Regions from separate parts of the Pseudoduganella sp. GCM10020061 genome, predicted to be linked through region 1. Evidence: predicted binding sites of a transcription regulator. Region 1 holds the regulator's gene; the other holds the start of a gene.
The links. Region 1 encodes sigma-54, which starts transcription at its own class of promoters, with help from an activator protein. Its sites were predicted from a motif close to TGGCANGNAANCTGCTTT; they were not measured.

Region 1 (3,318 bases):
GCGAACATTACGCAGCTGGACGGCAAGCGCGTGACCGACGAGGTCAATGGCGAATACATTTCCTACGACAGCCGCAAGGAAGTCTTCGCAGTGCGTAACGACGCCAGCGGCGAGAACAAGCCCGGCAAGGGCCGCGTAACGCTGATCCTGGCGCCGCGCAAAACGCAAGCGGCACAGCCGGCGCAACCGGCACCGGCGGCCCAGCCGGCCCAGCCAGCAGCACAGGATAAAAAGTAATGGATGAACAAAACAGCGGCTGCACCCTGATTGCACGCGGCCTGCAGAAATCCTACGGCAAGCGCATGGTCGTGCACGACGTGTCGCTGCAGGTGGAATGCGGCGAAGTGGTCGGCCTGCTCGGCCCGAACGGCGCCGGCAAGACGACCTCGTTCTACATGATCGTCGGCCTGGTGCCGTCGGACGCGGGAACGATCGAAGTGGCGGGCGTGGACATCTCCAGCCTGCCGATCCACCGCCGCGCCACGCTCGGCCTGTCCTACCTGCCGCAGGAAGCGTCGGTGTTCCGCAAGCTCACGGTGGAGGAGAACATCCGCGCCGTGCTGGAACTGCAGAAGGACGAACACGGCAAGCCTCTCAAGGGCGACGCCATCGACGAGCGGCTCGACACCCTGCTGGCGGAATTGCAGATCGAAAAGCTGCGCGAGAATCCGGCGCTGTCCCTGTCCGGCGGCGAGCGCCGCCGGGTCGAAATCGCACGCGCGCTGGCGACCAATCCGCGCTTCGTGCTGCTGGACGAGCCGTTCGCCGGCGTGGACCCGATTGCGGTCATTGAAATTCAACGAATTGTGCGATTCCTCAAGGAGCGCGGCATCGGAGTGCTCATCACCGACCACAATGTGCGCGAAACGCTTGGCATCTGCGACCGGGCGTATATCATCAACCAGGGTTCGGTATTGGCGTCGGGTCGTCCCGACGACATCATCTCGAACGAGTCGGTACGCCGCGTCTACCTGGGTGAACACTTCCGCATGTAAGCTCGCCGCCGCATGAAACAAAGCCTGCAGCTGCGCACTTCGCAGCATCTCGCGCTCACGCCGCAACTGCAGCAGTCCATTCGCCTGCTGCAGTTGTCCACGCTCGAGCTGCACCAGGAGCTCGAGCAGGCGCTGGCCGACAATCCCCTGCTCGAGCGCCTCGACGATCCGCTCGACCATTCGGTGCGCCTGCTGGCCGATGGCGCCATTGCCAGCAGCACGCCGTCCACCGCCACGGAAAACAGCGAGCCGCAGGGAGAGCGGCAGGAAGCCTCGCAGGAAGGCGCCGGCGACGATTACGAAGCGCCCGCCGACAGCGACAGTTCCGGCGACGACTGGGGCGACGCGGGGCGCGGCAAGGCCCCCGAGGACGACGACGGACGCATGCAGCTCGAAGCGTGCGCGACCACGCTGCGCGAACACCTGCTGGAGCAGGCGCGCGTGACGGTGCCGGAAGGGCGCGACCGCGTCCTGGTGGAGCTGGTCGTCGATGCGCTCGACGACAATGGCTACCTGGACGAAGCGCTGGAGGACATCCATGCGCGCCTCCCGCAGGAAGCGGACATCGACATCTGCGAACTGCGCACCGCGCTCGCGCTGCTGCAGAGTTTCGATCCGCCTGGCGTGGGCGCGCGCAGTGCGTCCGAATGCCTGGCGCTGCAGATCCGCCGCATGGAGCGCGTGCCGATGGTCACGCGGCGCATGGCGTTGACGATCGTCGAACAGCACCTGGCCTGGTTCGCGCAGCGCGATTTCGGCAAGCTGAAAAAAGCCCTCGATTGCGACGACGAAGACCTGCGCGAGGCGCAGGCCGTCATCCGCCAGTGCAATCCTCATCCGGGCGCCGCGTTTGCCGCGGATGCGTCAGACTATGTCGTACCGGACGTGATCGTGCGGCGCGCCAAGGGCGGGTGGTCGGTCACACTGAATCCGGACGTCATGCCGCGCCTGCGCATCAACCAGGTCTACGCGAGCATGCTCAAGCAGGCCAAGGGCGAGGCGCAGATGGGTGCGCAGCTCCAGGAGGCGCGCTGGCTGATCAAGAACATGCGCCAGCGCTTCGATACGATCCTGCGCGTTGCGCAGGCCATCGTGGAGCGGCAGAAGAACTTTTTCTCGCACGGTGCGGTCGCCATGCGTCCCCTTGTGTTGCGTGAAATAGCTGATACACTAGGTTTACACGAGAGCACTATTTCTCGTGTCACAACGCAGAAATTCATGCTGACACCGCACGGCATGTTTGAGTTGAAATATTTCTTCGGTAGCCATGTCGCCACCGAGGCAGGCGGTGAAGCCTCCTCCACGGCGATACGTGCTCTGATCGTGCAACTGACGGGAGCAGAAGACCCGAAAAATCCTTTATCCGACAGTAAGATTGCGGAGATGCTGGGGGAGCAGGGCATGGTCATCGCGCGGCGCACCGTTGCCAAGTACCGCGAAGCACTCAAGATCCCACCCGTCAGCCTGCGCAAATCTTTGTAAAGTCTCTGTAGCAGCTGTAAGCAGGGCGTTCCTCTACGCACCGGGCGCACGAACGAGCAAGTGAACTTTCAAGGAGTGTGTATGAATCTCACCATCAGTGGACACCATCTCGAAGTAACTTCCGCCATCCGTGACTACGTTCAAAGCAAGCTCGAGCGAATCACCAGACATTTCGATCATGTGATCGACATCGCCGTCATCCTCTCCGTCGACAACCTCACCGAAAAGGAAAAACGCCAGAAGGCGGAGGTCAACCTGCGCATGTCCGGCAAGACCGTGCACGTGGAAAGCCAGGCGCAGGACCTGTACGCAGCGATCGACACCTTGATGGATAAGCTGGACAGGCAAGTGATGAAGCATAAGGACCGGGTGCAGGACCACAATAACGAGTCCATCAAGTACATCCCGGAAGGCGAGAGGTCCGCGGCCTGAAAACCAGAATAACAACATCCGCGCATGGGGCGCCGTGAGCGCTCCCGAAGGCACCCCCGGGTGCCTTTTTCAATGTGGGGCTGCGCTAGAATAGCGCTTTCCTTTTCGACTACACGCCATGACTGAATACGTCCAGACCCGCGTCTCCAACGGCATCGGCTTCATCACGCTCGACCGCCCCAAGGCCCTCAATTCGCTGTCGCTCGACATGGTGCGCGCGCTGACCGACGTGCTGTTGCAGTGGCAGGCCGACCCCGGCGTGCAGGCCGTGGTGCTGGGTTCGAGCAGCGAGAAGGCGCTGTGCGCGGGCGGCGACATCCGCTTCTTCTTCGAAGCCGGCAAGGCCACGCCGATGGGCGGCTCGGCGCTGCTGGAAGACTTCTTCACCGAAGAATACGCGCTGAATCAC
Region 2 (3,318 bases), on a different contig from region 1:
CTTCTAGCCGAAAGCCAAAAAGCTGGTAATAATGATGAGGAGCCTTGGCTCCTCATTTTTTTTGAGCAATCTCGTGCTCCCCGTTGCGGCCATCGCATACTGTTCAAGTCCGAAGACATTGTCGCCAACCCGAAACGTCCCGCACCGTGGCTAAAATCATCATCTCCTGCGAAGGGCAACCGATCCGCGAAGTCGAGCTGGGCACCGACCGCATGACCATCGGCCGCCACCCGCACAACGACATCGTGCTGAGCCACCCCACGGTAAGCTCCCGCCACGCCAGCATCACCCTGCTGGGCGACCATGCGCTGCTGGAGGACCTCGGCAGCACCAACGGCACCTTCGTCAATGGCAAGCGGATCGAGCGTCACAAGCTGTCCGACCGCGGGCACGCCATCCTGGCAGCCTGCCACCTCGACTTCGTCGCGGGCCTGACCGCACCTGCCGCCGCCGCCCACCCGGCGCCGGCCGCCGCGCCGGCCGCGCCAGTGCCGCCCGCGGCGCCAAACCAGCCCGTCAGTACGCCACACGAAGTTCCGGCTCCCACTGCTTCGATCGAAGTGCGCTCCGGCGCCAACGCAGGCCGCAAGCTGAATTTGACCAAGCCGCTGACCACCCTCGGCAGCCCGGGCGTGCTGGTCGTGGTCATCGCCCGGGTCGGTTCCGGCTACACGCTCACGCACGTGGAGGGCGGCACGCTGCCGATCGTCAACGGCAAGCAAGCCGGCAGGGACCCGCATCCTCTGGCCAACGGCGACCTGATCGACCTGGCCGGCACCACCATGTCATTTAGTGTCGCGTCCTGACAATTCGCGACCATTCCTGACAAATTTTGTCAGGTTGCATGACAAAACCTGTTCCTTCACCGCCATTTATTGTCAGTTTCATACCAAAATACGGCGATTTCGGGCTGGCACGGCGCTTGCTCATATGGATGTGCGGCGATAAGCCACGCAGAAAACATAACCCCACTGAAGGAGAAATAGAATGAAATCGATGAAAATGGTTAAGAAAGCACAAGCTGGCTTCACGCTGATCGAACTGATGATCGTTGTTGCGATCATCGGCATCCTGGCAGCAGTGGCAATCCCTGCGTACCAGAACTACACCGTGAAGGCGAAAGTCGCTAACGCCCTGTCGGCTGTTTCGGCAATCAAGACGGCTGTCGGCCTGTGCGCACAAGAAAACGGCGGCGCCCTGGACAACTGCGACACCGGCTCGAACGGCGTCCCAGCCTTCACCGCAACCAAGGAAGTCGCTTCGGCTGAAGTTGCTGACGGCGTCATCACCGTGACCTTCCCGGACACCGGCATCGCTGAAGGCGTGGATGGCCTGTCGTTCACCATGACCCCGGCACCGAACGAGTCGACCGTCATCTGGGAACACGACGCAACCAACATCACCCACGAAGCAGCTAAAGAAGCAATCGAGAAGACCAACGTCACCCCAGCAGCAGAAGCGCCGGCCGCAGGCTAATCGGCAGAACCCCGCAGCGCCCTTCAGTGGTGCTCGCAAGCAAAAAAAGCCAGGCTAGTGCCTGGCTTTTTCTTTTCCCGTCGGTTCGCACCGGCCTTCGCCAGGCCGCCGACCGTTGTCGCATCTTCACACCCGTTCATGTTTTGCTGGCATAACACTTGCATAGTGAGTACTGTCCTGCCCGAGGCTGACTGAGAGACCAACCATGAACAAGCAAACCCAATTCCAACGCGGCTTTACCCTGATCGAACTGATGATCGTCGTCGCCATCATCGGCGTGCTTGCCGCCGTTGCCGTCCCCGCATATCAGGGCTACACCATCAAGGCGAAGGTTGGCAACGCCATGCACTCGGTCCAGTCGCTGAAGATCCAGGTGAGCTCCTGCCTGCTGCAAGCGGGCGGCGTTCCTGACGAGTGCGACCAGGGCAGCAACGGCATCTCCGCCTTCACTCCGACCAAGGAAGTCGAAAGCGCCGAAGTGACGGATGCAGAAATTACGGTGACGCTGGCCGAAGGCACCGGCGAAGGCGTGGAGGGGCTGACCATCACCATGACGCCCGAGCTGACCGAATCCAACATCAAGTGGTTCAACTCCACCACGGTCACCAACGAATCCGCCATCGACGCCATCACCCGCAACAACACGGAAGCGCCGCAGCAGGATCAGGGGCAGGGCGGCTGATCTGTCCGGTGCCTCATCCCGCCCACGCTGGGATGAGGCGGCCGGCCTGATGGGCGGCGTTTGCTGCGATGTATCATGAACGGCTCGACAGCTGGCCGCGAAACGCGCGAAGATTAATCCAGAGGACCGCCAGGCCGAAGATACCGATCGCGGCGCCAGTTATCGTGGCAAAGTTCGATTGATCTTCTTCCCCGAGGCCCTCTGCCAGGAATACTGCTCCCACGATCAGATAGAACAGCGGAGCGACATAAATCGACTTGCTCGTTACCTTCAACAGTTTCTTGCTACGCTGGGTCATGGCGTGGAGCGACTCTGCCGCTTCTTCGTGTTTGCCGCGACACGCAAGACTATGGCCGAGGTCAATGGAGCATTCGGCGCAAACGCCGCGGCCACAGACACGACAGATTCCATGAGCACTGCTAGCGGTGTGAGTAAAGCACTTCATCGATTGTCCCTAATGTTGGAATCGTCGCAGACGTGACTTACAGCGCGGCGGTCCAGTCGCCCGATTTGCCGCCGTGCTTTTCCTGCACATGCACGTTGGTCATCACCATGCCGCGGTCGACTGCCTTGCACATGTCGTAGACGGTCAGCAGGCCCACCTGCACGGCGGTCAGCGCCTCCATCTCCACACCGGTCTTGCCCAGCGTTTCAACCTGCGCGCGGCAGTGCACGCTGCTGTTCGCCTCATCGATTTCGAAATCGACGGCGACCCGCGTGATCGCCAGCGGATGGCATAGCGGCACCAGGTCGCTGGTGCGCTTGGCGCCCATGATCGCCGCGATGCGCGCCACGCCCAGCACGTCGCCTTTTTTCGCCGTCCCGGACCGCACAAGTTCCAGCGTCTCCGGCTTCATGCGGATGGTGCCGCGCGCAACCGCGACCCGGTGCGTGTCCGCTTTCGCGCCCACGTCGACCATGTGCGCCTGGCCTGCAGCGTCGAAGTGGGTAAGGGTGTCTGGCTGTTCGGTCATGGCAGAGGTAACAATGTGTTTCAGGGCAGGGCCGGTTGTGCCCCGGCGTCCGGTTGCGGTTATTATAGTCTCGTGAAACCGAAACTCGTCCTCCCGGCGCCACCCGCAGGGCTTCGCATGCGGCGTGCACTCGCAGCCATTGGCATCGTCACGCTCCTGCCGCTCACGGCGGTGCACGGCCAGACC

Region 2: the regulator sigma-54 is predicted to act here: its motif matches at 1,624-1,641, upstream of ACFSQR_RS10775 (pilin).

Annotation. Positions count from the first base shown of each region.
Region 1 covers NZ_JBHUJS010000001.1:697,002-700,319, forward strand. Annotated here, with positions in the region: gene lptA (lipopolysaccharide transport periplasmic protein LptA) at 1-237, shown strand, start outside; gene lptB (LPS export ABC transporter ATP-binding protein) at 237-995, shown strand; gene ACFSQR_RS03120 (RNA polymerase factor sigma-54) at 1,008-2,477, shown strand; gene hpf (ribosome hibernation-promoting factor, HPF/YfiA family) at 2,559-2,909, shown strand; gene ACFSQR_RS03130 (enoyl-CoA hydratase/isomerase family protein) at 3,028-3,318, shown strand, end outside.
Region 2 covers NZ_JBHUJS010000003.1:750,952-754,269, reverse strand. Annotated here, with positions in the region: gene ACFSQR_RS10785 (FHA domain-containing protein) at 147-806, shown strand; gene ACFSQR_RS10780 (pilin) at 988-1,476, shown strand; gene ACFSQR_RS10775 (pilin) at 1,682-2,158, shown strand; gene ACFSQR_RS10770 (hypothetical protein) at 2,232-2,456, opposite strand; gene moaC (cyclic pyranopterin monophosphate synthase MoaC) at 2,641-3,132, opposite strand; gene ACFSQR_RS10760 (M48 family metalloprotease) at 3,250-3,318, shown strand, end outside.